DNA from 2 places in the Caballeronia sp. INML2 genome. Region 1 is predicted to be linked to the other one. Evidence: predicted binding sites of a transcription regulator. Region 1 holds the regulator's gene; the other holds the start of a gene.

Region 1 (12,214 bases):
TTGCGCCCTTACAGCCCGGCTGGATGCACAGGCGAAACAGCGCTTCATCGAGATTTTCGTGGATCGTATCGAGCGCACGCTGGCGCGAATCGACAATCTCGAATGGGCCGTGTAAGCGGTTAATAGGAAATCGGAGATATCAATGTACCGGAACATCATGGTCGCACTCGACGGAAGCGAACCGTCGCAACGTGCATTGGACGAAGCGATCCGTTGTGGAAAGGGCTCGCAAGCGCGAGTGCGCGCAGTTTTCGTCGCGGATGCGGCGGCGCTGTCGTCATATCCGGTGCGTCATCGCAACGAGGTATTCAGCAACGCGCGCCGCATGCTCGACGGCGCGCGGGAGCGCGTTCATGCGGCGGGTCTCGAATGCGAGACACAACTGCTGGAAACCGAAAACACAACGGACACGGTTGCGCGATGCCTTCAGCGCTTCGCGACGCAAACGCAAGTCGACATGGTTGTCATGGGCACGCACGGCCACACCGGTATTCGGCGGCTGGTCCTCGGCAGCGTCGCGGAAGCATTCTTGCGACATTCGACTTGTCCGGTGCTTTTGATCCGATCACTCGCTCAGGCGTGACGCAAAGCTTGCTGAGACCCTGCTGGGCTACGGGATGCTGTCGCGCACGTTTGCGAGTATCGATGACAGGCCGGCATCGTCGATGAAAAGCTTTGAAGCGGAGCACGAAATGAGGAAGCAGTGCATGGGGACAGTATTGCTTCTGGGACTGGCGGCATGCGCATCCGATGCACGCTGGAACCAGTTTCGGCAGACCGAGCCCACCCTCGTGGAGGCGCGGGAGTTTGCAACGATCGACTGCTCGGGAAGCGACGAATGTGCGCAACGTTGGGACCGCACGCGCCAGTACGTCGCGCGCTATTCAGCCACTCGCATACGTCATGCGGATGCGGCTGCGATCGAAACGGGCCGGCCGCTCGAAGCCGGCGTGGTGTATCTGTGGGCTACGCGTACGCCGGCGGCACCGGGCAGCGGGCGCGCGCGCATCAGCTTGAAAGGCATGTGCCGCGGCATGTATGGCATGGACGGCGGCCCCGGCTGGCTCTGCGCGCAATGCGCCAGTCAGATTCGCAGCATCGAGATGAATTTCCGGGGCTTCGTCCTGGCGCCGGCTGAAGGCTGCGCGGACGATGCTGCGTGATCGAGCATCACTTGACATGAGTCAATTCGGTTACGCATTGGAAGCGGACGATGAGTGGACGTCGCAACGTGCGAAGAACGCCGGATCCGTCGGGGAAACCGGCAAGGACAAAGTTCGGTGGGGGAGGAAGATCATGGGGCTCGGCATGCAAATCGCCTATCAGGGCTTTGTCGGTAGTAACGACGTCGAACGCGCAGCCGGTGTCGAGCTCGTGCGACTCGAGCGCGCCGCGAAAGACATCGCGAACTGCCATCTGACGATCGAAGCGTATCGGGATCAGTCTGGAGACCGCCGCTATGATGCGCGGCTCGATCTCGTGACGCGTGATTTCGATCTTATTCCAGTTGAACACGCCTCGGACCAGGATGTCGGCGCGGCGATTCATCAGGCATTCGACAACGCGATGCGCTGTCTTCAACACATGCGCTTTTCGTCGAACTGAGGCGTTCGGCTCACGTTGCGAATGGGCCGGGACCGCGTGTCTGTGCGCTTCCTTCACCCAGGACGTCGGGCTCGTCGGAAAAGATCTCGTGTTCAGCAAGCGTAGTTTCGCTGTCGACGCACTGGATGTGCCAATACCCTGCGTTCGGGGCACGAGGCGCGTTTGAGTCGCCGCAGGCGAAGACTACGGCTCGTCCGCGCTCGCACGTCACAAGTTCCGGGGCGCTGGACACTGCTTCCCGTGCCGCGAGCACCAGGCCCTCGAGCATGGCGACAGGAGCAGAAGCGTCGGGACCGCGCAGCAGGGTGCCGCCCGGCGTGAGCTCCCACGTTCCCCATGATGGCAGCTCGATGCGGTCATGCGCTTCCCGCGACCAGCGTCCGCGTTCCTTATCGAGCCATAGCACCGCAAACGCCGATTCGGCTTCCCGATTAAAGGCGTCGAGCTTGATGGTGATTCGCATAACGGTCTCCTGCGAAGTGGTCAATGACGCAATACCCACTCGACTAACGTATGGGCGTCTTCAGGCGAGAGCGGGCCGCCACGCTCCGCGGGCGAGGGCATGGCCATGTTTCCCCAATGCGCACGACCGCCGACGCGCAGTTTGTGTTCGAGCATGATGTGCGCGCGTGGGTCGTCGCGGTAGCGGTTGGCGATCTCCTGAAACGACGGAGCGAGGAAAGGCGCATCGTTGGTGTGGCAGAACATGCAATGCTGCTGGTCGATGAGTGCGCTCGGTTCGGGCTGGGCGAGCGCGCGCGATGCGATGAGCAGCAGTGCGGCAAGAAGCGCACCCAGTGCGACATGTCGGGCGTGAACGCGCGGGCCATCGGATCGCGCGCGATGACCGAGAGAACGGTGAGTGTGCATGATCGGTGAGAGAAGTGTTCACACATTGATCATGCGGGTGCTTCTCTCGCGGGCGTTGATCTGAGTCAACGCCGGTCATGGGTCGAACGCAAACACTGAGTGGTGTACGAGCCGACATCCGCGAGGAAGCGCGATCATGAACATCAGCTTTCCAATCCAGGCGCCCGCGTATCTCGGCGATGAGCCCGCGCTCATGTTCTGGGCGCTCGTGGACGACACGCGCATTGAATGCACCATATCGGCGGAAGCGCTCCAGGATCATTTCGGCGCAGCGTCCTCGCGCGAGGACGACCTCCAACGCGCGTTCGAGATGAACCGCGCCGTCATAGAAGGGGCAGCAGAACAATTGCTGACCAGCGTCGGCTGCAGACCGGTCGTGCTTCGCAGCGGATACTTCCGGTTCAGCAGTGGAGGCGCTGCTGCGGGCACGCATCGGACGCGCCCGGTCAGGTGACGGTTTCAGTGTGCGGCCGACATTCCGCCAGGCGTGCAGACACAGATCCGCCGCTCACACCCTTTCGAGCCCTGCCTGATCGAGTATCCGCACCTCCTTGCCGCGCGCATCGACCACGCCGGCCTTTTGCAGTTTGGAGAACATGCGGCTCACCGTCTCCAGCTTGAGACCCAGATAGCTGCCGAGCTCCTCGCGTGTCATGCGCAACAGAAACTGTGCGGGGGAATAGCCGCGCGCCTTCATGCGCGTCGAGATGTTGAGCAGGAAAGCCGCGACGCGTTGCTCGGCCGTCATCGTGCCGAGGAGCATCATGAGGTTGGATTCGCGCACGATCTCGCTGCTCATCAGTCGATGCACGTGATGCTGGATCGTCTTGACCTCGCGGCAAAGCAGTTCGAGCAAGTCGAAGGGGATGATGCAGACGACGCTGTCTTCGAGCGCGATCGCGTCGCACCCGTGGTGATCCGAGCTGACTCCGTCGAGCCCGAGCGCGTCACCTGCCAGGTGAAAGCCCGTGACTTGCTCGTTGCCGTCACGATGCATGACGACGGTTTTGAAGCAGCCGCTACGCACGGCGTAGACGCTCTGAAAGGCATCCCCGGATCGATAGAGCGTCTCACCGCGCCGCACGGTCCGGGTCGAGCAGATGATCGCGTCGAGCCGCTCGTATTCATCCGACGAGAGACCGCTCGGCATACACACGTGCTGCATCGAGCAGGTCGAACAGCGCGCACCCTTGCGTGTTTCCGAGCTATCCGCGATCTGGAAAGTGCGGCGCGGTGCTGGCGCTTCGGATTGTCGGAGGATGGATCGGCCTTCGCTCACTGGGAACATGGTGTGTCTCCTGTCGAACCGGGGTTCGCGCGCGCGAGGCGGATGCCGGGGAAGTCGGCGTCTCGATGCGCGGCGGATGATTCCATGCGTCGAATTATTGGCCGCGCGGTCTCGAAATTAAATCGGCGGCGCCGGAAAGTTCGGTAGGGATTTCGGCAGGCGTGTAAGGAAATCCTGACGAGCGAACGCTTACGCGTCGTCGTTATCGTCGTCGAAAAGCTTGTGGCGCACGGCATAGCGCACGAGGGCGGCCTCGTGCGGCATCTGCATTTTCTCGAGAATGCGCGCCTTGTATGTGCTGATGGTCTTCGCGCTCACGGACAGCGCCTCGCCGATCTGGTTGATGGACTCGCCCGCGCAAAGCCGCTGAAACACCTCGAACTCCCGGTCCGACAGGCGTTGATGGGGCAGCGCGTCGGCGGGCTCGGTCAGGCTTTGCGCGAGGCGCTCGGCCATCGAGAGGCTCACGTACACGCCGCCCGCGGCGACCTTGGTGACGGCAGCCAGTAATTCCGCGCTCGCGCTTTCCTTCGTCAGATATCCCGACGCACCGCCCTTGAATGCCCGGGCGGCGTATTGCTGTTCGGCATGCATGGTGAGTACGAGAATGCGTAGCGCGGGCTTTTCATCCTTGATCTGCTTGAGGAGGTCGATGCCGCTGCGGCCCGGCATGGACAGATCGAGCACCAGCACCTGCGCCGGCGTCGAGCGCACCAGCGCGAGTGTGCTCGCCGCGTCGCAGGCTTCACCGGCCACTTCGAAACCACTCGCGTTGGCGAGAATGTGGCGCAGGCCGTCGCGCACCATCGCGTGATCGTCCGCAATCAGCACTCTTGTAGTCATGGTTGCGATTCCCTCTCCGCCACCGCTTCGCGTGGCAGGACGACTGTCAGCACGAAGCCGCACTCGGGCGTCGAATCGATGAACACGCGCCCGCCCAGTGCATGCGCGCGTTCACGCACCCCGATCAAGCCGAACGATTTGCCGTTCGCGGCCGGCAAGGACGAGGCGCCGATGCCGTCGTCGCCCACGCGCAGCACGCAGTTGGCAGCATCGGCGTTGAGCGACAGTTCGACGCGGCTCGCGCGGGCATGTCGCACGATATTCGCAAACGCCTCCTCTATGATACGGAAGACCGCGGTTGCGGCATCCGCGTTGAACGCGAGATCGCCGGTATCGAGATTGTGCCTCACGTCGATGCCGTGGCGCCGGATGAAATCATCGACAAGCCAGTCGATGGCAGCCGATAACCCCAGGTCGTCCAGCATGACGGGCCGCTGATCCGATGCGATGCGTCTGAGCGAGGCGATGTTGCGGTCGATAAGCCCAACCATGTGCTGAAACTGAGCGGCAACGTCTTCATTCAGCAGTGTGTGCGCGCCAAGCTGTGCGTGCAGCGCGAATATATTCATTTTGAGCGCGCTCAGCGTTTGCCCGAGATCATCGTGCAAGTCGCGTGCGACGCGGCTCTTTTCCTGCTCGCGTACTTGCTGGAGATTGGCCGAGAGCGCGCGCAATTCTTCGCGCGAACGCTGAAGCTCGGCCTCGGCCTTCACGCGCTCGGTGACATCGCGAAGAATCACGGTGAACAGCTTGCCGTCGTCATCTTCGACCTGCGATATCGATGCCTCGATGGGAAACTCCTCGCCGTCGGCGCGCAGGCCGTATAGCACGCGCTGCGGGCCCATCTGACGATCCGATACCCCCGTGCTTCCGAAGTGCCGGACCTGGTGCTCATGCATCGACCGGTAACGCTCAGGGATGAAGCGCGACAGCGGCCCGCCGATCGCGTCGCTCGCCGCGCACCGGAACACGCGTTCGGCCATGGGATTGAACAGGACAATACGTTGCGTCGAATCGACTGTGATGATGGCGTCCGTCGTAGACCGGATGATGCCGTCGAGCCGCGTGTGGCTCACGGTTGTCGAACCGGCGCTCGCCCGCCTGACGCGTTGCGTGGAAAGCAGAAGGATGGCGCTCGCAAGCAGCAGGGCGCAGATCGCGGCGGCCGCCAGCAGCCACGCCCGTGCTGCGACAGACAGCGTACAAATCGAAGGCAGGTATTGAACGCCGATCCAGCACACGCCGAAGAGTGTCGCTCCCGCCAGGAGTGCTTGCCCGGTTGCTTCGCGCGACGAGGCTCGTCGAACGTGCTGGCCGTTCGCTTGCGCGGGACTTCGACCTTCGTTTTCGCTCATACGCTTCGGCGGTCCGTGCTTGCGTGTCGTGAAGCTGCGCAGTAAGGGAAGTGCGAATTAATTATAGGGTCGACGCGCGCGCCGCCGGGATCAGTCGGCAGTTTCTGCGGTTTGCTCCCGGCGTTGCGCGTCCTCTTCGGCCTCGCGTCCCGGCACGAGCATCACGGGACAATGTGCAATTCGCATGAAACGCTCGGCGACGCTGCCCAGCACCAGGCGCCGCCACCCGCGCCGGCCATGCGTACCCATGACGACGAGGTCGGCGCCGAAATCCTCGGCACAGCGCAGGATGCGTTGCGCGATGTCATCGCCCGTCAGCTCGACTTCGCTGATGCGCGGCGTGCCTTTCACGCCTTCGCGCGCCATGCGCTCGACGGCTTGCGCGCCGAGGCGCCGGCCCTCTTCGAGAAGCGCTTCGCGCATGTCGGGATAGAAGGTCGCGGCGGCGTCATACGCGATCGGCTGCAAATCGACGACATAGAGCGGCTGCAGCTCGGCGCCGTTGGCTCGCGCGATTTTGATGGCTTCATCGAAGGCGTGCGCGGAAGTGACGCTACCGTCGATCGGCGCGAGTATGCGGGTGTACATGGCGGGCTCCTCGAAAGGTGAAAGAGGTGCGGTTCAGTGGGACATGAGCACGGGTATCGTCATCGCGCAGCACCGTCCGGTGTCCTTCCAGAGGACCACTTCCTGCTCGTCGGTTCGATCCGGTTGCCGGCGCTTCCACTGTGCGCCGACCTGCATGCGGAGATTCTGCGGATCGTGGAGCAGATTTCCGTTGACTCAAATCAAACGATGGCATCGCGAAAACAGATGCGTCATTCATTGACCTGGCTCAAGGCCGCGCTGCGCGCTGCGCTTAGCATCGGCGTGTCGGGCTCGCTGCAGGCAACGGAATGATTGAAGCGCCCGATGCTTCTACGCCGGAACGATAAAACGGGCGCGGCATGACAACTGATATTCGCTTTATCCAAGGGAGAACCGCCATGTCGCTCAAGGGATCCATAGACGATGCCGATTGGACCGTCACCTGCTGCACGGAGCAAACGCCGCGAGGTGTCGAATGTTCGATCAGCGTCGAGCAGCGCAACGTGGAGGGTGGCCGCTTCATGCATCGCTTCAGGCACGCGAGCACCTTCGATAACGAACGTGAAGCCGTAATTGCCGGGCTGCGCGAAGGCATGGCGTGGATTCGTCTAAAGGCCACCCATACGATCAACGTCTAGCCGGATTCGATTCGATGCAGCCAGTGGTCGCTCGGTGGATAACCTCGAATTCAACTGAATGCCTTGCATTGTCGCGCCATTGGAGGCGCCATCTTTTAGACATGACCGGCTGGGTACGCGCGTCAGGCGAGGGCGATTCGACACGAGTCAATGAAACATGCCGAACGCGATACGCCGCATTGGCTTGATCTGCGTCAGGCGTCGTGTCATAGCGAGCGGTAGGCGGTACGAATCGAATCCGCGGGCCGCGCCGGGAGGTAAGTTATGGAAGCAGACAAGGACACGCCGGCGCGCGCTGGCGGCTTCAGGCGCGTCGTTCTTTGCGTCGATTCCTCCGACGCGTCTCGCTGCGCCGCCGCTTTTGCGCGGCATTTCTTACGGCCTGACACCCAACTCACGATTGCCGCTGTGGCACTCGACCCGCATCTGCTCGCACCCCACGCGGCGCTCGCCGGGCTTGATTTCGGCGCTGCGCACAAAGAGCTGGTGGAAGATGCGAAATGCGCGATTGCCGAGTCGAGCAGTGCGCTCGCGGGCGCGACCGCCTCCGTGCGAGCACGGGTGATCGATCTCGCGAAAGAGGGCGGCGATGTTGCGCATGCGCTCGCAAGAGCCGCACAGGCAGAGCACGCGGATCTCATGATCCTGGGTACCCGGCAACATCACGGTCTCGTGAGGTGGCTCGATCCGTCCGTGACAGACAGGCTGAGCCAGCTTGCACCTTGCGCGATGATCGCGGTGCCTGCGGGTTACGACGCCGCGCGCGACGCTGGCATTCATCGGATTCTGTTCGCGGTCGATGGCAGTCCGACGTCGCTCGCGGCGGTGAACCTCGGTGCTGCGCTTGCGACGCCTGACACGCAGATACGTGTGGTCTATGTCGTCGATCGCGCGGTACGTTACAGCGATTTCGTACCCGTGACCGCGCTAGAGGACGCATTCGTCAAGGAAGGCGAGTCGGCGATCGCAGCGGCGGCAGGGCGGCTGGAATCTGCGCCCAACGTCACACGCTCGCACGTGTCGGTCGATCTGATCAGCACGGACATCAGCGCCGACGATGTCTCTCATGCGCTGCTGCGCGAAGCCGAACGCTGGAACGCCGATCTCATCGTGTTGGGGACGCACGGCAGACGTGGCGTGATGCGAGCGTTCGTTGGCAGCGTCGCCAACCGGGTGGCGAGCCTCGCGAAGATTCCCTCGATGCTGGTTCGCGACCAGCACGATCGAGTTGCAAGCAGTTGATGCATGTCAACGGCGTGCAGAGCGCGCGCGGTATCGTGAACCACGCACGCGAGAAAGTGCGTGATGGATGTGTCGAAAGACGACTTTCCCTCATGTTCCGATCACTTAGCCGCCTGGAGATGAAGATGCAAGCACGCGACGTAATGACTACCTCTGTCGTTTCCGTGACGCCCGATACGACGGTGCACGAACTGGCGATGTTGCTGACGAAGCACCGTATCAGCGCCGCACCTGTCGTCGATCAGGAACAGCATGTCGTCGGCATGATCAGCGAGGGCGACCTGCTCCATCGCGAGGAGATCGATACCGAGAAGACGCCGTCTCGCCGGTCCTGGTGGCTCGAGATGCTGGGCTCGGATCGCGGCGCGGAAGACTACATCAGGTCGCACGCGCGCAAGGTGGGCGAGATCATGAGTCGCGACCCCATCTGTGTCAGCGAGGACGCATCGCTCACCGAGATTGCTTCGGTGCTCGAGAGCCATCACATCAAGCGCGTGCCTGTGTTGCGCGAAGGGCGCGTCGTGGGCATCGTGAGCCGTTCGAATCTCGTGCAGGCGCTGGCTTCCGCGTTCGTTGAGCCGCGGGCTCCCGCGACGAGCGATGCGGAAATCCGCGCAATGCTCATGGGCGAGCTCGCCGGACGCGGCTGGGCGTTCCCGGGGCGCAATATCGTCGTGCGCGATGGCGTGGTGCATCTGTGGGGCACCGTCTGGTCGAGCGATCAACTGGATGCCATGCGCATCGCGTCGGAGAGCATTCCGGGCGTCAAGCGGGTGGAGGATCACACCATCCCGTACCCGATCATGCCGGGCATCTGAGCTTGCGTGGGCACGGCGTCATCGCGCGCCGTGCGATTGGCTACGAGCCGAGGAGTGCATCCATGATTCAGGAATTAACGCTCGACGCACCGGTATGTTGCGAGGGCGGCTGCGTCCAATTCACCGGCAGTCTGGACGGAAGACAGCAGACCTTCCGCGTCGAGGGCGACGTGTTTCGCGAGTTGTTGCAGGTCAGGCATCTCGACGAAGCAAGCATGAAGAATCTCTTCATGGCCGACCCGGAGCACTTTCTGTTCGTCGCGGCCCGCAAGCTCGGCGAGCTGGGTCCGAGCAACGCGCCCATTCACTTGACGCTTGCCGATCTGCTTCGTTGAAGGCGACGGGTCCGCCGGGTCAGCACGACATCAGGACCGGAAGCTCGGCTTCGCGGAGCACGGCCCGCGTGAAGCCGCCAAGGAGTGTTTCGCGCACGCGGCCATGGTGAAATGCGCCCATGACGAGCAGTCGCGCGCTCTGCGATTTCAGATAGGAGGTCAATGCCTCCTCGACATGTGCGCCCCGCGGGACGGAGAGTTCGATGACGTTCGCGCGAACCGCGTGCCGGATCAGGCTTCGCGCGAGGTCCGACGCGGCGCGCCCGTCGCCGAGCGGCGGGTCTCGGTCAGTGCGGATAGATACGATGTCCACGCGCCTCGCCCTTGAGAGCAACGGCAGTGCATCGTAAGCGGCGCGCGCGGCTTCCCGGCTGCCGTCCCATGCGATGACCGCCGTCGCACCGAGCGGGCTCGGCGAGTTCTTGCAGGGCCAAACCAGTACCGGGCCGCCCGCACCCATGATCGTGCTTTCGGGAAAGCGGTCGGCGAGATAGGCGTCGGGCTCGTTTGGATCATGTTGTCCGACGATGGTGAGATCGGCACAGCGCGCATGATCGATGACCGAAGATCCTCCGGTCATTTCGCTTGCCCGCCAGTCGTGCTCCACTTTGGTCGACGCGAGGCGCACGCGGAACATGTGCTCGGCGCGCTCGCGCCGCTCGCGGCATAGATCCGCAAGCGGCACCTCGTAACGGTGTTGGCGATCCGCCTGGTAGTAGAAGCGCGGATCGAGCGTGAATTCGGAGTACACGCCGTACAGATGGGCATCGAAGCGTTCGGCGAGCGCGACTGCGGCGTCGAGCCGGTGCTTCGCGTGCGTGCCCGTATCGAGTTGCACGACGATCGTCTTGAAGGTCATGAGAGCCTCACAATCTGCTGTGCGGGTCATGATGTCGTCCGCTTCATTGGCTCAGCACCCACTGAACGAGCTTGTGTGCGTCTTCCCTCGAAAGGGGGCCGCCGCCTCGCCCGGCTGCGGAGGGCATCGCCATGTTTCCCCAGTGCGCCTCGCCGCCCTGGCGCAGTTTTTTTTCCAGCATGTCGCTTGCGCCGGGCACGTCGCGGTAGCGGTCGGCAATCTGCTGGAACGAGGGCGCGCGGAAAGCCGTGTCGACCTTATGGCAAAACATGCAGCGCTGCGCGTCGACGAGCCCGGAAGGTTCCGGCGTCGTGAACGCGAGGCAGGGGCCGCACACACTCACGCATACGAACGCGCCGAGCGTCCGGGTCACGTGAGAGCGGGCGTGCCGAACCGGGCGGCGCCGATCCGCCTCTGGCTCACGCAATGACGCGATCGCAGGCTCGAACATCGTGCTCACGCGTTCTGATGTGCTTCAGCGACAGCGGGCACCGCATTGGCGATCAGACGATAGAGGCTCGCCAGGCTCTCGCCTTCGAAAGTCGCCTCGCCGAACGGGTCCAGACGGCGCTCGACGGCCGCATCGAGGCATGCCCAGTCGGCTTCAGTCAGAAAACGTTCGGCGGCGGGAATGATGACCGTCTCCTCGACGCGCCTGTGGTTCGCGCAAAAGTCGACGTATTGCTCCATCAGCGTGCGCAGACCAAGCAGCACGGCTTCGCCCTTCAACTCGAAACGGGTGAGCGCGTGCTCGAGATTGCGCAGGCGCACGTCGCCTTCGATATGCTCGCATTGCAGTTCGTCCAGCACGTCGTCGAAGTCGTCCGTGCGGCTTCTTAGCGCAGCGAAGAGGAAGCGGTCTTCCATCGGGTGATGGAACTGTTCCGGATACTCGCGGATGTAGTAAAGCATTGCGCGCAGCACGATGGGATCGGGCGGAGAGCCGCCCTCGCCGAGCATGCGGACGAAGTCGAGCATGGCCTCGGTGACGGAGGCAAGCCGCTTATGATCGAGACGGATCACGTGTAGTGCGGCGCGTTCGGTTGTGTCGTTCATAGTGGCTCCAGTGCGACCATTCATGGGCTTTGATGAGCGTGCGCGAAGTGTCCGACCGTCTGCGCCAGCAAGGGGCTCGACCCGACCGGCAGCTTCAGATTGGCCGCGAGCGCCGTGCGGTTCATCCAGCCACGAGCACCCACGGCCAGCCCCACCGAAGCGCAATACAGATAGACGTTCTGCACGATCGCGCCGGCGCTTGCATACGCGAAGCTCTCGCGCTGGCGGGCGGGCACGTCCTGCATGCGGTTCAGATCGGCGACATAGACGAGATCGACGGGCGCATGCGAGAGGAAGTCCTGGTATCCCGTCGTTGCGCGCAGATCGAACGGCGCGGCGAGCAGGAGGCGGTGTGCGTCCGGGTCATACCGATACGAGCCCGTGGCAAGCAGCACGTAGATATCGATCTCATAGCCGCCGAGCGCGGACGGCGCCGTACGGCCGCCCTCCGCGTCGCGGTTGATGCCATTGGCGGCCCACAGCAGCTCGCCGAGCACTTCGAGATTGATGGCTTCATCCGAGAATTCCCGTGAGGTCCGGCGCGCGGCGAGCGCATCCAGCAAGGGCATGCCGCCGAAGCGCAGCGGCCGGGGAAGAACGATGACGGCGTTCGGCGCCGTGTCGAGCGGACGCGGTGCCGGTGCATTCAGCACGGCGCCGATGCGAAAGAGCGGTCTGACCATGATTGCATGCTCGCCGATGAAAGCATCCGATGAG
Region 2 (12,214 bases), on a different contig from region 1:
CCGCTTCGGTCATCGGGCCGCGTCCAGCACATGACGGACGAACAGGTCGCGCACGCCCGTTGGCGCGTCGTGACTATCGCAGGTCGTGGCCGCGACGATCCGCTCGCGGGGCGCGACGAATATGAACTGGTCGCCGTGTCCAGCCGCGAAGACGTAACGCGGAGCGATCCAGCAGAGGTAGCCATATTGCGCGTCGTTCATCGGCGGGCCGCCGTCGCTTTGCACGGACATGGCTTCGTCGATGAACGTCTCGTCGACGAGCCGCGTGCCGCGCCATGCGCCGCGATGCATCATCAGGAGGCCGAGCCTGATCATGTCCGACGTGCGCAGCATGAGCCCGCGGCCGCCGAACGTGTGGCCTTCCTCGTCGCTGATCCATTCGCTCGCCGCGATGCCGAGCGGCGCGAACAGCGTATCGCGCGCATAGCGTGCGAGCGTGCGCCCTGTCACCGATTCGATCACGAGCGATAGCAACTGGACCGCATGCGAGTCATAGGCGAAGCGCGCGCCGGGCCGGGCGATCGGCCGCGACAGAATGAAGCGCAGACGACTGTCGCCGGGGCGAAACCGGTCGCAGGGACCGAGCACGCAATCGTCGATGACGCTCGGGTCGCACTCGAAGCCCGATGTCATCGTCAGCAGATGCCGCAACGTGACGCGCTGGACAAGGGGATCGAAGGCAGGCTCGCGCATCGACGGCAAAATGCGGCAGACGGGCGTGTCGAGCGGCGGCAACACGCCTTCATGCAGCGCCGCGCCGACCGCGAGTCCCACGACAGTCTTCGTGACGGAATTGATGTCTTGCAGACATTCGGGCGCAACGTCCCGCCGATAATGCTCGAACACGATGCGATCATCGTGCGCGACGACGAAGCTGCGCACGCCGCTTTGCGCACTCAGCGCGCGTTGCAATGAATCGTTAGCAACGTTCATGAGCCAAAAGAATAAAAAGGATGTCGAATCAAATACCGATCGTCGTGCAGGTGCAAACGAATCGTGTTACACATTGAGCAATCCGGATGCCAGGCACGACGGTATTGCCCTCTTCCAGCGGTTTCAACTCACTTTCAGCGAGCCCTCAATTTGTTCGTCCGACGACTCGCGACGCTCTGGCGCCTTGGCCGGGCGTTCGTCCACGAAAGCCAGCAGACGCATCTGACCGATGACGGCGCCGCAATGACGCGCGTCGCGCGCTTCTTCGCGTCGCATGGCGCGCGCGCCGCGCCGCTCGGCGCCGGTGTGCCCGCGCTCTCGCAGCTTTCGCGCGTGCTGGAAAACGCATCGGGCGCGCTCGCGCGTCATCCCGCGCTCGCTGAAACGGCGGTGCGCGTCGCGCTTTCCGAGCTCGATGGACTGTTCACGCCCTACGATGCAGCCCGCTTTCGCGCGGCTTGCAAAGCGGCGTTTCCCGCCACGCTCGCTTTCGAACTCACGGCGCTCTGCGACATGCCTTTGCGCTCGGGTGTCGCGGAGCAGACGCACGTCGCGCGCATCGGCGCGTTGCCCGTGCGCGTCACGCTATTGCGCGCGGACGCTTATGGCGAACTCGAAGACGATCTGGATTTGGCGCTCGCGGCGGCGCGTTTCGCGCAGCGGCGCTCGGCGAAGGCGCGCGACCTGCGTCCGGTGGAGTGGGTGAGCCGCGCGCGAGAGAGCGTCGATGCCATGATCGACCTGCGTCAGCGCGCGGCCGATCAGAGCTACTTGCGCTTCCGCCTGCGCGACGACAATCGCCTCGCCGTGCCCGAAGTGCTCTGGGACTATTGCAACGATGTGGTGCTGACCACGCGCGCGATCGAAACGGCGGCGCTGTCGGATGCGGATGCGCTCGCATCATGTGGGCTCGATCAGGCCGATGCCCTCGCGACGCTCATCGAAGCCTTCTTCGACATGGCGTTAGGCGTCGGGCTGTATCACGCGGGGCTGGATGCGGTGGGCGCGCGCGTGAGCGTCGAGCCCGACACGCGCGGCCAGATCGTTCTCGAAGCCGATAACCCGATGACGATCTTCGCCGCCCACGAACGCGATTTTCTCGTCGGCGTGTCGCATGCGCTCATGGCAGGCGATCACAAGGCGGCCGCCCGCGCCCATCTCGAGCACGGCCGGCCCGAGGCGAACGCGACGACTCACGAAGTGCGCGTCGAGGCGACGTATCGGCGTGAGGCGGAGCGTTTCGCCTCGCCGCATGCAAGGCGCAGCGCCGGCGTCGCGCATCTGTTTGCCGCGGTCGGCCAGGCGCCTGCCGAGCACATGTTCAGCGCGGCGCACGGGCGCATTGCATCGCGGGCGGTGTTGCTCTCGAGAGCGGCGGAAAGGATCGAGCGCGTCGCGCAGGACGTCGCGCCGAATGTCGATGTGTGGAAGATCGCGCGCAAGGTCATCGTGCGGCTTGCCGCCGATCAGTTGAGCTTCAGAAGTCTGGCGGCGCGCCTCGCGCATGAAGCGACGCACTGGCCGCATACGCTGCCGCGTCTGCCGTCGCTCATCGCGAATCGCGCGGCGGCCGCGCAACGCACGCGCGGCACGACGTCTCGTTAGCGCGTGCCGGGGCTCATGCGCTCCGCGATCGCGCGGCATGCTTCTTTCAGCGGCGCGATGTAGGTTTCGAGCGGGGTCGCGCTCTTTCTGAACAGCGGAATGCTGACGCTCACGCAGCCGAGCGTCGCGCCGTTCGCACCGACGATCGCACTGCCGTAGCAGAAAATCTGCGCTTCGTTTTCTTCGCGGTCTTCGGCGTAGCCGCGCATTCGGGTCGCGTCGAGTTCGGCGTCGAGTGCCTGGCGCTCGACGATCGTGTTCGGGGTGAAGCGCGCGAACGCGATGCCTTGCAGGAGCGCGTCACGTTCAGCGGGCGATTGTGTCGACAGATACGCCTTGCCGACGGAACTCGAATAAAGCGTCACGCGCGTGCCGATGCGCGAAGCCATGCGCACCGCGTGCGGGCTTTCGAGCTTCTCGACGTACACCATCTCCGAGCCGCTGCGCACCGCCAGATGCACGGTTTCCTGCGTCGCGTCGCGCAGGGTCTGCAATGCGTCGGCGGCGGCGATGCGCAGATCCGAGCGCTCCCAGCTTCGGCTTGCGAGCGACATCAGACGCGGGCCGAGCGCGTAGCATCCGGCGCGCGCGTTCTCGACGACCAGCCCTTCGGCAAGCAACGCGCCGACGATGCGATACACCGTCGGGCGGGGATAGCCGCTCGCGGCCGTCAGACGCGCGATGGTCGGCGGCTCGTCGGCATCGGCGATGAGTTGCAGCACCGCCATGAACTTCGAAAAGGCGGCGGTGCCGGTTGCCCTGGCGGCGTCGAGGGAAGTGGTGTCTGATGGCATGATCCGCGAATCATGCCACGAGATAGCCGCCGTCGACGGGAACGACCGCGCCCGTCATGAACGACGCCCCCGGCGACGCGAGAAACGCCGTCACCCGCGCGACGTCTTCGGGCAAGCCCCAGCGCTTCATCGGCGTGCGTTCGAGGATCGCTTGCGCGCGGCCGTCGTCGTCCTGGAGCGCCTGGGTGAGCGGTGTCGCGATCCAGCCGGGCGCGACCGCGTTCACGCGGATGCCGTCGGCGGCGTAGGCGATCGCGAGCGACTTCGTCAGTTGCGCGACGCCGCCCTTGCTCGCGCTGTACGCGGGCACGAGGCCGCCGCCGAAGAACGTCAGCATCGACGCCGTGTTGACGATAGCGCCACGGGTCTTCGCGAGCAGCGGGCGCGCGGCCGAGCACATGCGCATCGTGCCGTTGAGGTTCACGGCGATCACGCGCTCGAACGTTTCGATATCGTGCTCGTCGCCGCGACGGATCATGCCGGCGCAATTGACGAGCACGTCGAGCGTGTCGAGCGTGGCGAAGAGCGCGGCGGTGCTGGCGGCATCGGCGACATCGAGCGCGGCCACTTCGATGCCGTTGCCCAACGCGTCGCGCTGGGCATCGGTCGGCGCGAGACCGGCTGCAACCACGCGCGCGCCGAGCGCCGCGAACTGTTGCGCGATGCCCGCGCCGATGCCCTGGGTGCCGCCGGTCACGACGACGGTCTTGCCCTTGAAGAGATCAGATTGAAAAGTCATATCGTGAAGGTCAGACGGCGGGAATGGGTTCGGCCTGCTGCTCGGTATCTTCGATCGGCGAACGCACGACGAACATGTAGACGAGCGCGGCGGCGAACGCGACGCCCGCGCTGATCAGGAACGCGTTCACGAACGAGTGCGTCTTGTCGACCACGAGACCGGTGATGAACGGCGCGAACGAGCCGCCGAAATAGCCGCCGAAGTTCTGGATGCTGCCGAGCGACGCGACCATGTGGCGCGGCGCCGCGACGGAAACGAGCGCCCAGGCCGCGCCGCTCGCCATGTTGACGAAGAACATCGCAGCCGAGAGATAGACGATCGCGAGCGTGAGGTTCGGCGTGAACGCGGCCGGCACTGTGAAGAGCGCACCGCCGATGAGACCCGAGCAGATCGGCCACTTGCGGCTGCGGATCGGGGCGACGCCGCGCGCCATCAGTCCATCGGCGATGAAGCCCGACGACAGCATGCCGAGCGTGCCCGCGAGATACGGAATCGTCACGATCCAGCCCGTCTTCGCGATCGTCAGATGACGCTCATGTTCGAGGTATGCGGGCAGCCACGTCAGATAGAGCCACACCATGTAGATCACGCCCATGAAGCCGAAAATCATGCCCCACGTGGTCGCCTTTCCGAAGAGGCCGCGCCATTCCGCGAACGTCATGTTGCGTTCCTTGCGCTGCGTCGGCTCGCCTTCGGTCAGATGCGCGAGTTCGTCCGAGTCGAGCTTCACGTCGCGGCGATTGCGATAGACGATGTACCAGCCGATAGACACCGCGATGCCGAGCGCGCCCATGATGACGAACATGTTGCGCCAGCCGAACGACAGCAGCAGCACGGTAAGGATCGGCGGCGCGAGCGCGGGGCCGATCGTCGATGACGTGACGAAGATCCCCGTCGGTTTGCCGCGTTCGCGTTGCGCAAACCATTCCGACACCACCTTAGCGCCCGCCGGAAACTGCGGCGCCTCGCCGATACCGAGCGCAATGCGCGCCGCGAGGAATTGATGCAGGTTCGTCACGAGGCCGCCGAACAACTGCGCGACCGACCACACGAACATGCCGAGGCCGAGCATGATGCGCGCGCCGAAGCGGTCGAGCATCACGCCGATGGGCAACTGCGAGAATGCATAGGCGAACGAGAACGCGGAGAGCAGCAAGCCCATCTGCGAGGCAGAGAGGCCGAGCTCCTGCGTAACCGAGTGATTGGCAATCGAAAGCGTGCTGCGATCGAGATAATTCACGATGCCCGCGAGCATCAGAAAGGCGATCGCGACGACCTGAATGCGCTTCAGGCGCGGTGATTTTTCCAGCATTGTTGTCTCCTCCGGATGCTCTTTTGAGTCTGCGAGAGGTGGTTCGGGAAATTAGCGAATGAACTGGTCGACGAAATCCGCGCCGAGACCAACCGACTCATAGTGCTTGCGGCACATGTCGACTTTGGTGAACACGTCTTCGTAACCGGTGTAGTTGCCGTACGGGTCGCAATAGAACATCACGCCGTTCACCTGGAAGTAGGTGATCATCTCTTCCACGTCTTCCGGCACGTAGAGCGTGTGCGTTTCGCCGGGCGGCTCGAAGACGTAGCTGCCTTCGGTCGCTTCCCAGTCATGCTCGAGATAGCGCCAGCGGCCTTTCAGCACCATGCCGTGAACGGCTTGCGGGTGACGGTGGCGCGACAGCACGCCGGATTTGCGCACGCGCAGGAGGTTCATCCAGTAGCCGGTCGATACGTTCAGGCACAGCGGACGGAACCAGACGTTTTCCGCTTGCGGGACCCATTCGCGCTCGTCGGCGGGAATCGCGCAGGGGACGACGATTTCCTTTTGAGCTTCTTTCGGGAAGGGCAGTTGATACGGCGTCATGGCGTCCGCCGTGGGTTTTGGCGCGGTCATCGCGTCTCCTTGTCCATAATGTGGATCATAGATTCAAATTATGGACAAATAATCGGCCTCGTCGGGAAGATTGTCAAGATTCTTCACCGGATGCTGAATTCGTGCAGGATGACGGCCGGATCGCAAACGAAAAAAAAGCGGACCCGCAAGCGGGCCCGCCTTTCGATTCGCTCGGTGAGTCCGAGAGGCTTATCGCGCCATCATCAACATATGCACGTTATGCATCACCCAGACAGTGCCGACGATCAGGATGAACGACATGAGAATGGTGTAAGCAAACGACATCGCATGCCAGCGCTGTCCCTTCGACGCGTTCACGTGCAGGAAGAACACCACATGCACGATGACCTGCACCGCGGCCAGCACCGCGAGCGCGACGATGCCGCTCTCGCCCTTGAATGCGCCCGACGTTGCGGCCCAGAACGACGCCACGGTCAGCACCACGGCCAGCACGAAGCCGATGAGATACCCGCGCACGGTGACGTGCGGGACATCGCTCGAGTTGGTATGAGCATGTGCCATCAGACGACGCTCCCGAGATAGACGAAGGAAAACACGCAAATCCAGACGATGTCGAGGAAGTGCCAGAAGAGGCTCAGGCAGGCGAGACGACGCAACTCGCGCTCGTTCATCTCCGGATTGCTCGCGATCTGCACCGCCAGCACGACCAGCCAGATCAGGCCGATGGTGACGTGCAAGCCGTGCGTGCCGACCAGCGTGAAGAACGACGACCAGAACGCGCTGCGTTGCGGACCCGCGCCTTCAGCGATCAGATGCGCGAACTCGTGCACTTCCAGCCACAGGAAGCCCGCGCCCAGCACGAACGTGACGAAGAGCCACGCGAGCGCTGCGCCCGACTTTCTGCGAGTCGCCGAGATCATCGCGAGACCGAAGGTCAGGCTGCTCGTGAGAAGCAGCGCCGTTTCGTACGCGACGTCCGTGAGGTTGAAAAGATCCTTGCCCGTCGGGCCGCCTGCTGTCTGCATCGCGAACATTGCGAAGGCCGCGAAGAGTGACGCGAACAGCACGCAGTCGGTCATCAGGTAGGCCCAGAAGCCGAACACCGAATGCGACTGGTGCTCGTGCTCATGGCCGTGCGCGTGCTGCGCGGAAAGTGTCGATTGCGACATTACATTGCCTCCAGTTCGAGTTCGCGCTCCGCGCCGGCCTTCACAGGCGACTTCGGCGGGCGATTGCGCTCTTCGGTCGACTTCACGGTCGCAGCCGGGATGATGAAGCCCGCGTTCTCACGGAAGCTATAGCCGATCGCCGTCGCGACGACGCCAACGAGACCCACGACCGCCAGCCACCAGATGTGCCAGATCGCGGCAAAGCCGAATGCGAGGGCGAAGAGACCGATTGCGAGACCCGCGCTCGTGTTCGACGGCATGTGGATGTCGCGGTACGGACGCGTGTCGACGCGGCCATGTTCCTTGGCATCGGCGAAATCGTCGAGTGCGCGCACAGCCGGGATATTGGCGAAGTTGTAGACGGGCGGCGGCGAGCTGATCGTCCACTCGAGCGTGCGGCCGTTCCACGGATCGCCGGTGATGTCGCGATAGGCAGGCTGATTGCGGCGGATGATGCTCACCACGATCTGCAAGACCTGGAACACGACGCCCAGCGCGATGATCCCGACACCGATAGCGGCGACGATGAAGAACGGCTGCCATGCCGGGTTGTCGTAGTGATTCAGGCGGCGCGTCGCGCCCATGAAGCCGAGGATGTAGATCGGCACGAACGCGACGAAGAAGCCCACGAACCAGCAGATGAACGCGTTGCGGCCGAGCTTTTCGTCGAGCTTGAAGCCGAACACCTTCGGCCACCAGTACTGCACGCCTGCGAAGTAACCGAACACCACGCCGCCGATGATCGCGTTATGGAAGTGCGCGATCAGGAACAGCGAGTTGTGCAGCACGAAGTCCGCGCCGGGAATGGCCAGCATCACGCCGGTCATGCCGCCGAGCGTGAAGGTGATGACGAAGCCGATGGTCCACAGCACCGGCGTGGTGAACTGCACGCGGCCGCGGTACATCGTGAAGAGCCAGTTGAAAATCTTCACGCCGGTCGGGATGGAGATGATCATCGTCATGATGCCGAAGAAGGCATTGACGTTCGCGCCCGAGCCCATCGTGAAGAAGTGGTGCAGCCACACGAGGAACGACAGCACCATGATGCAGCACGTCGCCCAGACCATCGTCTTGTAGCCGAAGAGCGGCTTCTTCGAGAAAGTGGCGACCACTTCGGAGTAGATGCCGAAAGCGGGCAGAACCAGGATGTAGACCTCAGGGTGACCCCAGGCCCAGATCAGGTTCAGGTAGACCATCGGATTGCCGCCGCCGTCGTTCGAGAAGAAGTGCATGCCCATGTAGCGGTCCAGCGCCAGCAGCGCGAGCGCCACGGTCAGGATCGGGAACGTCGCCATGATCAGCACGTTGGAGCAGAAGGCCGTCCAGGTGAAGACGGGCAGCTTCATCCACGTCATGCCGGGCGCGCGCATCTTCACGATCGTGACGAAGAAGTTCACTCCGGTCAGCAGCGTGCCGACGCCGGACAACTGCAACGCCCAGATGTAGTAGTCGACCCCGACGCCCGGACTGAACTGCGTCTCGGAAAGCGGCGGATACGCGAGCCAGCCCGTCGACGAGAACTCACCGATGAAAAGCGACAGGTTGATCAGGATGGCGGCCACGGCCGTCATCCAGAACGAGAGCGAGTTGATGAACGGGAAGGCCACGTCGCGCGCGCCGATCTGCAGGGGCACGACGAGGTTGAAGAACGCGACCAGCAGCGCCATGGCCATGAAGAAGATCATGATGGTGCCGTGCGCCGAGAAGATCTGGTCGTAGTGATGCGGCGGCAGATAGCCCGGTGCATCGAGCGCAATGGCCTGCTGAATGCGCATCATGACGGCGTCGGCGAAACCGCGTACGAGCATCAGCCCGGCGACGATCAGATACATGACGCCGATGCGCTTGTGATCGACCGAAGTCAGATACTCGCGCCAGAGCCAGCTCCACTTTCCGAGTTTGGTGATAAGGGCGACGGTACCGAGTGCGAGGATCGCCATGAAGACGGTCGCCCCCATGATGATGGGCTCGTGGTACGGGATCGCCTCAAGCGTTAATTTGCCGAACATGGCTTACCCCTTTGTTACACAATTTTCGCCATTCACATCGAAGCGGCCATTGTTGTATTTGGCGACGATGCTTTTGAAAAGCTTCGGATCAACGGTCGAGAAGTAGCGTACCGCAACCTTCTCGCTCGGGCGTGCGACGCCGGCGTAGACGTCCATGCTCAACGCCTCGGGCGCGCTCTTGACTTGCTTGAGCCACGCGTCGAAGTCGGCGTTGGACATCGCCAGCGCGCGGAACTTCATGTCGGAGAAGCCCTTGCCGCTGTAGTTCGCCGAGATCCCCGCATAGTCGCCCGCGTGATCGGCCAGCAGATGCAGACGCGTCTGCATGCCCGCCATGGCGTAGATCTGGCTGCCGAGTTGCGGGATGAAGAACGAGTTCATCACCGAATCCGACGTGATGCGGAAGTTCACCGGCGTGCCCACCGGAAACGCGAGCTGGTTCACCGACGCGACGCCCAGATCCGGATAGATGAACAGCCACTTCCAGTCCAGCGCCACGACTTCGACGTTGATCGGCTTGACGTTCGATTCGAGCGGCTTATAAGGATCCAGCTCGTGCGAGGTCTTCCACGTCAGGATGCCGAGATACAGGATGATGATCGCGGGGATGATCCAGACGACGACTTCGATGGCCGTGGAGTGCGCCCACTTCGGCGCGTAGGTGGCGTTCTTGTTGGACGCCCGATAGCGCCATGCGACGAACAGGGTGAGCAGAATCACCGGGACGACGACCAGAAGCATGGCGTAAGTCGCGGTGGCGATCAGCGAAGATTCCGCTGCGCCAATCACGCCTTTCGAGTCCAACACCTCCAGCTTGCATCCCGAAAGACAGAGACTGGCTATCAACCCCGATAACAATGGCACTGCTAAACGTTGGGTATTTTCATTCATTGCATTCGCTGGTTTCTATGATCGAAGCGTCCCGGGAAGAACGCCACTGCACGGCTTTGCGCCGCGTCAAGATCATGCCACGCGCGATTTTTCGCGATGGCGCGAATGTTTGGAAAATTGTTTCAGATCAAACCGATGCGACAGGGTGTCGCGCAGGATGGGGCCTTGCCGGTGTGTCCGGAAGAGGGTAGGGGAGTCTACAACGAACGGATGAGGTCGCGGGTGTCATAAAGCGTGGCGTGGGAGCGCGCGGCGACCCGCCGCAATACGCCATGCCGACGCTTATGCGGCAAGCCAATTCTCTTCGTGCGTGCGGGCGCGCGCTCGGCTCGCAAGCCGCACCGCGACGCGAGCGGTATCCGAGTCAGGTCCTCCAAGCCTTCGACTCGGAATGTGCTGATTTTTATTGCCTGAGCCCGGCATCAGAATGCCTGCGCCAGCGAAGCTACCTCAAGAGGGAACGCCTCCCGCTATCTGCGAACGACTGCCATGCGTACCCACATGGCGTGGCGAACGCCCCGCCGTGTACGCGCGTCCATGCCGAAAGATCCGCGCAGCGCCGTTGCACACGAGAAAGATTGAGGACTGCAATCGTTATAAATATATGGACGCAAAAATTCAACGCATGAAGTCGTTCGGAGCAAGCATGCTCCTTGGAATCGCATTGCAGTGGACGGTCGCATCCGCGCACGCGGATAGTTCGGCCAGCAATAAACGCGAACTGGAAATGGCGTGGAAGGCGGCGCAGGCTGCGGCAATCGTAGGACCTGCCGACATTCCTCTGAGAGACCAGGCCAAACTCAAGATCGGGAACGGCGAGGTGTTCATCCCCAAGGCCCAGGCCGACCGGCTGATGAAAGCGAACGGCAACAGCGAGGACCCGGATCGCATTGGTCTGGTCGTGCCGACCAACGATGACGAATGGATCGTCGATGTCGATTACATCGCCTCGGGCTATATCAGGGACGACGAGGCTAGGGACTGGAACGTCGACGATCTCTACAAGTCCCTGAAGAAAGGCACCGAGGCGGCGAATGCGGACCGTGAGGAGCGAGGTATTGCTCCGGTCGAAATCATCGGATGGGTGGAACGCCCGCATTATGACGCCGCGAAGCGCCACCTGATCTGGTCGATGGCGTCGCGCTCGAAAGACGAGCCCGCCGGCGCGCCGCAGACGATCAACTACAACACGTACGCGCTCGGGCGCGAAGGTTACATAAGTCTGGATCTGATCACCGACAAGACCACGATCGACAAGGACAAGCGCGCCGTGCAGGCATTGCTCGCGGGCCTCGATTTCAACAGCGGCAAGCGTTATGCCGACTTCGACGCGAAGACCGACAAGCTGGCGGAATACGGCCTCGCGGCGCTGATAGGCGGTGTTGCGATGAAGAAATTGGGCCTCTTCGCGCTGATCGCTGCGTTCGCCGCGAAGTTCTTCAAGGTCATCGCGCTGGCGGTCGTCGCACTGGGCGGCGGTCTCGTGAAGTGGTTCAAGCGCAAGCCGAAGCCTGATTCGCACACGACGCCGGATGCGTAGCGGGCAGTCATGCGCGCTCCGCGGCGGCGCACGCTCGAGCTAGGCCGTTTCGACTAGCGGCACATCGTCGCTTCATCCTCACGGCGGATAGGCGTTTCGTGCGACGCTCCTTACCATTCGGAGCCTGCGTCTGACAATATTCCGCGTGCACCCCAGCCGCGGTGATATCCGTCACCTAAGCGTCCCATAAGCTTCAGGCGCCGAAAATGTAAGTTTCGTTCCTGAATGCGGAGCGTTCCGGCGCGTTTTGCGCGCCGCGGTCTCCGCTGGCGCGCATGCCCTCCACCGACCGAATCTCCCAGCTTCACGCCGCGGAAGTTCCGTGGCGCTATTACGATCTCGCCAAGTCGCGCGTGCAGGCCCACGAACCGCCGGCGCCCGGCGAGGTCTGTCTATGGCTGGTGCCGAGCGAATTCCGCTTTGCGTCGGCGTCGAATATTGGGAACTGGCTCAGTCCGGCCGAGCGCAAACGCGCGCGCCTGCATCCGAACTCGGCGCTCGGGCGGCGCTTCGGCGTCGCGCGCGCGACGCTGCGTCTCGTCCTCTCGCACATGCTGCACTGCGAGCCCGACCAGGTGGGCGTGGAGGACGAACCCGGCGAACGCATCGTCGTCACGCACCCGCTCGTCGAGGGCACGATTCATGTCGATGTCGCGTACTCGGGCATCTGGATCGTGATCGC

Evidence for each region. Region 1 encodes FNR, which switches genes on or off when oxygen is low (the NO sensors DNR and NnrR bind a similar motif). Its sites were predicted from a motif close to TTGATNNNNATCAA; they were not measured.
Region 2: the regulator FNR is predicted to act here: its motif matches at 10,110-10,123, upstream of cyoA (ubiquinol oxidase subunit II).

Annotation. Positions count from the first base shown of each region.
Region 1 covers NZ_JALQDH010000080.1:68,549-80,762, reverse strand. Annotated here, with positions in the region: gene NCT32_RS27830 (NAD(P)H-dependent oxidoreductase) at 1-115, shown strand, start outside; gene NCT32_RS27825 (universal stress protein) at 143-583, shown strand; gene NCT32_RS27820 (hypothetical protein) at 618-1,163, shown strand; gene NCT32_RS27815 (hypothetical protein) at 1,180-1,605, shown strand; gene NCT32_RS27810 (DUF3564 family protein) at 1,616-2,068, opposite strand; gene NCT32_RS27805 (c-type cytochrome) at 2,089-2,475, opposite strand; gene NCT32_RS27800 (DUF1488 domain-containing protein) at 2,612-2,929, shown strand; gene fnr (fumarate/nitrate reduction transcriptional regulator Fnr) at 2,984-3,763, opposite strand; gene NCT32_RS27790 (response regulator transcription factor) at 3,953-4,606, opposite strand; gene NCT32_RS27785 (PAS domain-containing sensor histidine kinase) at 4,603-5,961, opposite strand; gene NCT32_RS27780 (universal stress protein) at 6,052-6,549, opposite strand; gene NCT32_RS27775 (hypothetical protein) at 6,586-6,861, shown strand; gene NCT32_RS27770 (UDP-glucose 4-epimerase) at 6,909-7,187, shown strand; gene NCT32_RS27765 (universal stress protein) at 7,452-8,429, shown strand; gene NCT32_RS27760 (CBS domain-containing protein) at 8,555-9,247, shown strand; gene NCT32_RS27755 (hypothetical protein) at 9,310-9,582, shown strand; gene NCT32_RS27750 (universal stress protein) at 9,602-10,441, opposite strand; gene NCT32_RS27745 (c-type cytochrome) at 10,485-10,784, opposite strand; gene NCT32_RS27740 (hemerythrin domain-containing protein) at 10,898-11,497, opposite strand; gene NCT32_RS27735 (nitroreductase family protein) at 11,518-12,180, opposite strand.
Region 2 covers NZ_JALQDH010000069.1:153,599-165,812, reverse strand. Annotated here, with positions in the region: gene NCT32_RS24265 (serine hydrolase) at 10-933, opposite strand; gene NCT32_RS24260 (AarF/UbiB family protein) at 1,084-2,538, shown strand; gene NCT32_RS24255 (IclR family transcriptional regulator) at 2,535-3,332, opposite strand; gene NCT32_RS24250 (SDR family NAD(P)-dependent oxidoreductase) at 3,343-4,071, opposite strand; gene NCT32_RS24245 (MFS transporter) at 4,082-5,383, opposite strand; gene NCT32_RS24240 (2,4'-dihydroxyacetophenone dioxygenase family protein) at 5,435-5,962, opposite strand; gene cyoD (cytochrome o ubiquinol oxidase subunit IV) at 6,152-6,484, opposite strand; gene cyoC (cytochrome o ubiquinol oxidase subunit III) at 6,484-7,092, opposite strand; gene cyoB (cytochrome o ubiquinol oxidase subunit I) at 7,092-9,101, opposite strand; gene cyoA (ubiquinol oxidase subunit II) at 9,105-9,992, opposite strand; gene NCT32_RS24215 (DUF2167 domain-containing protein) at 10,639-11,532, shown strand; gene NCT32_RS24210 (hypothetical protein) at 11,808-12,214, shown strand, end outside.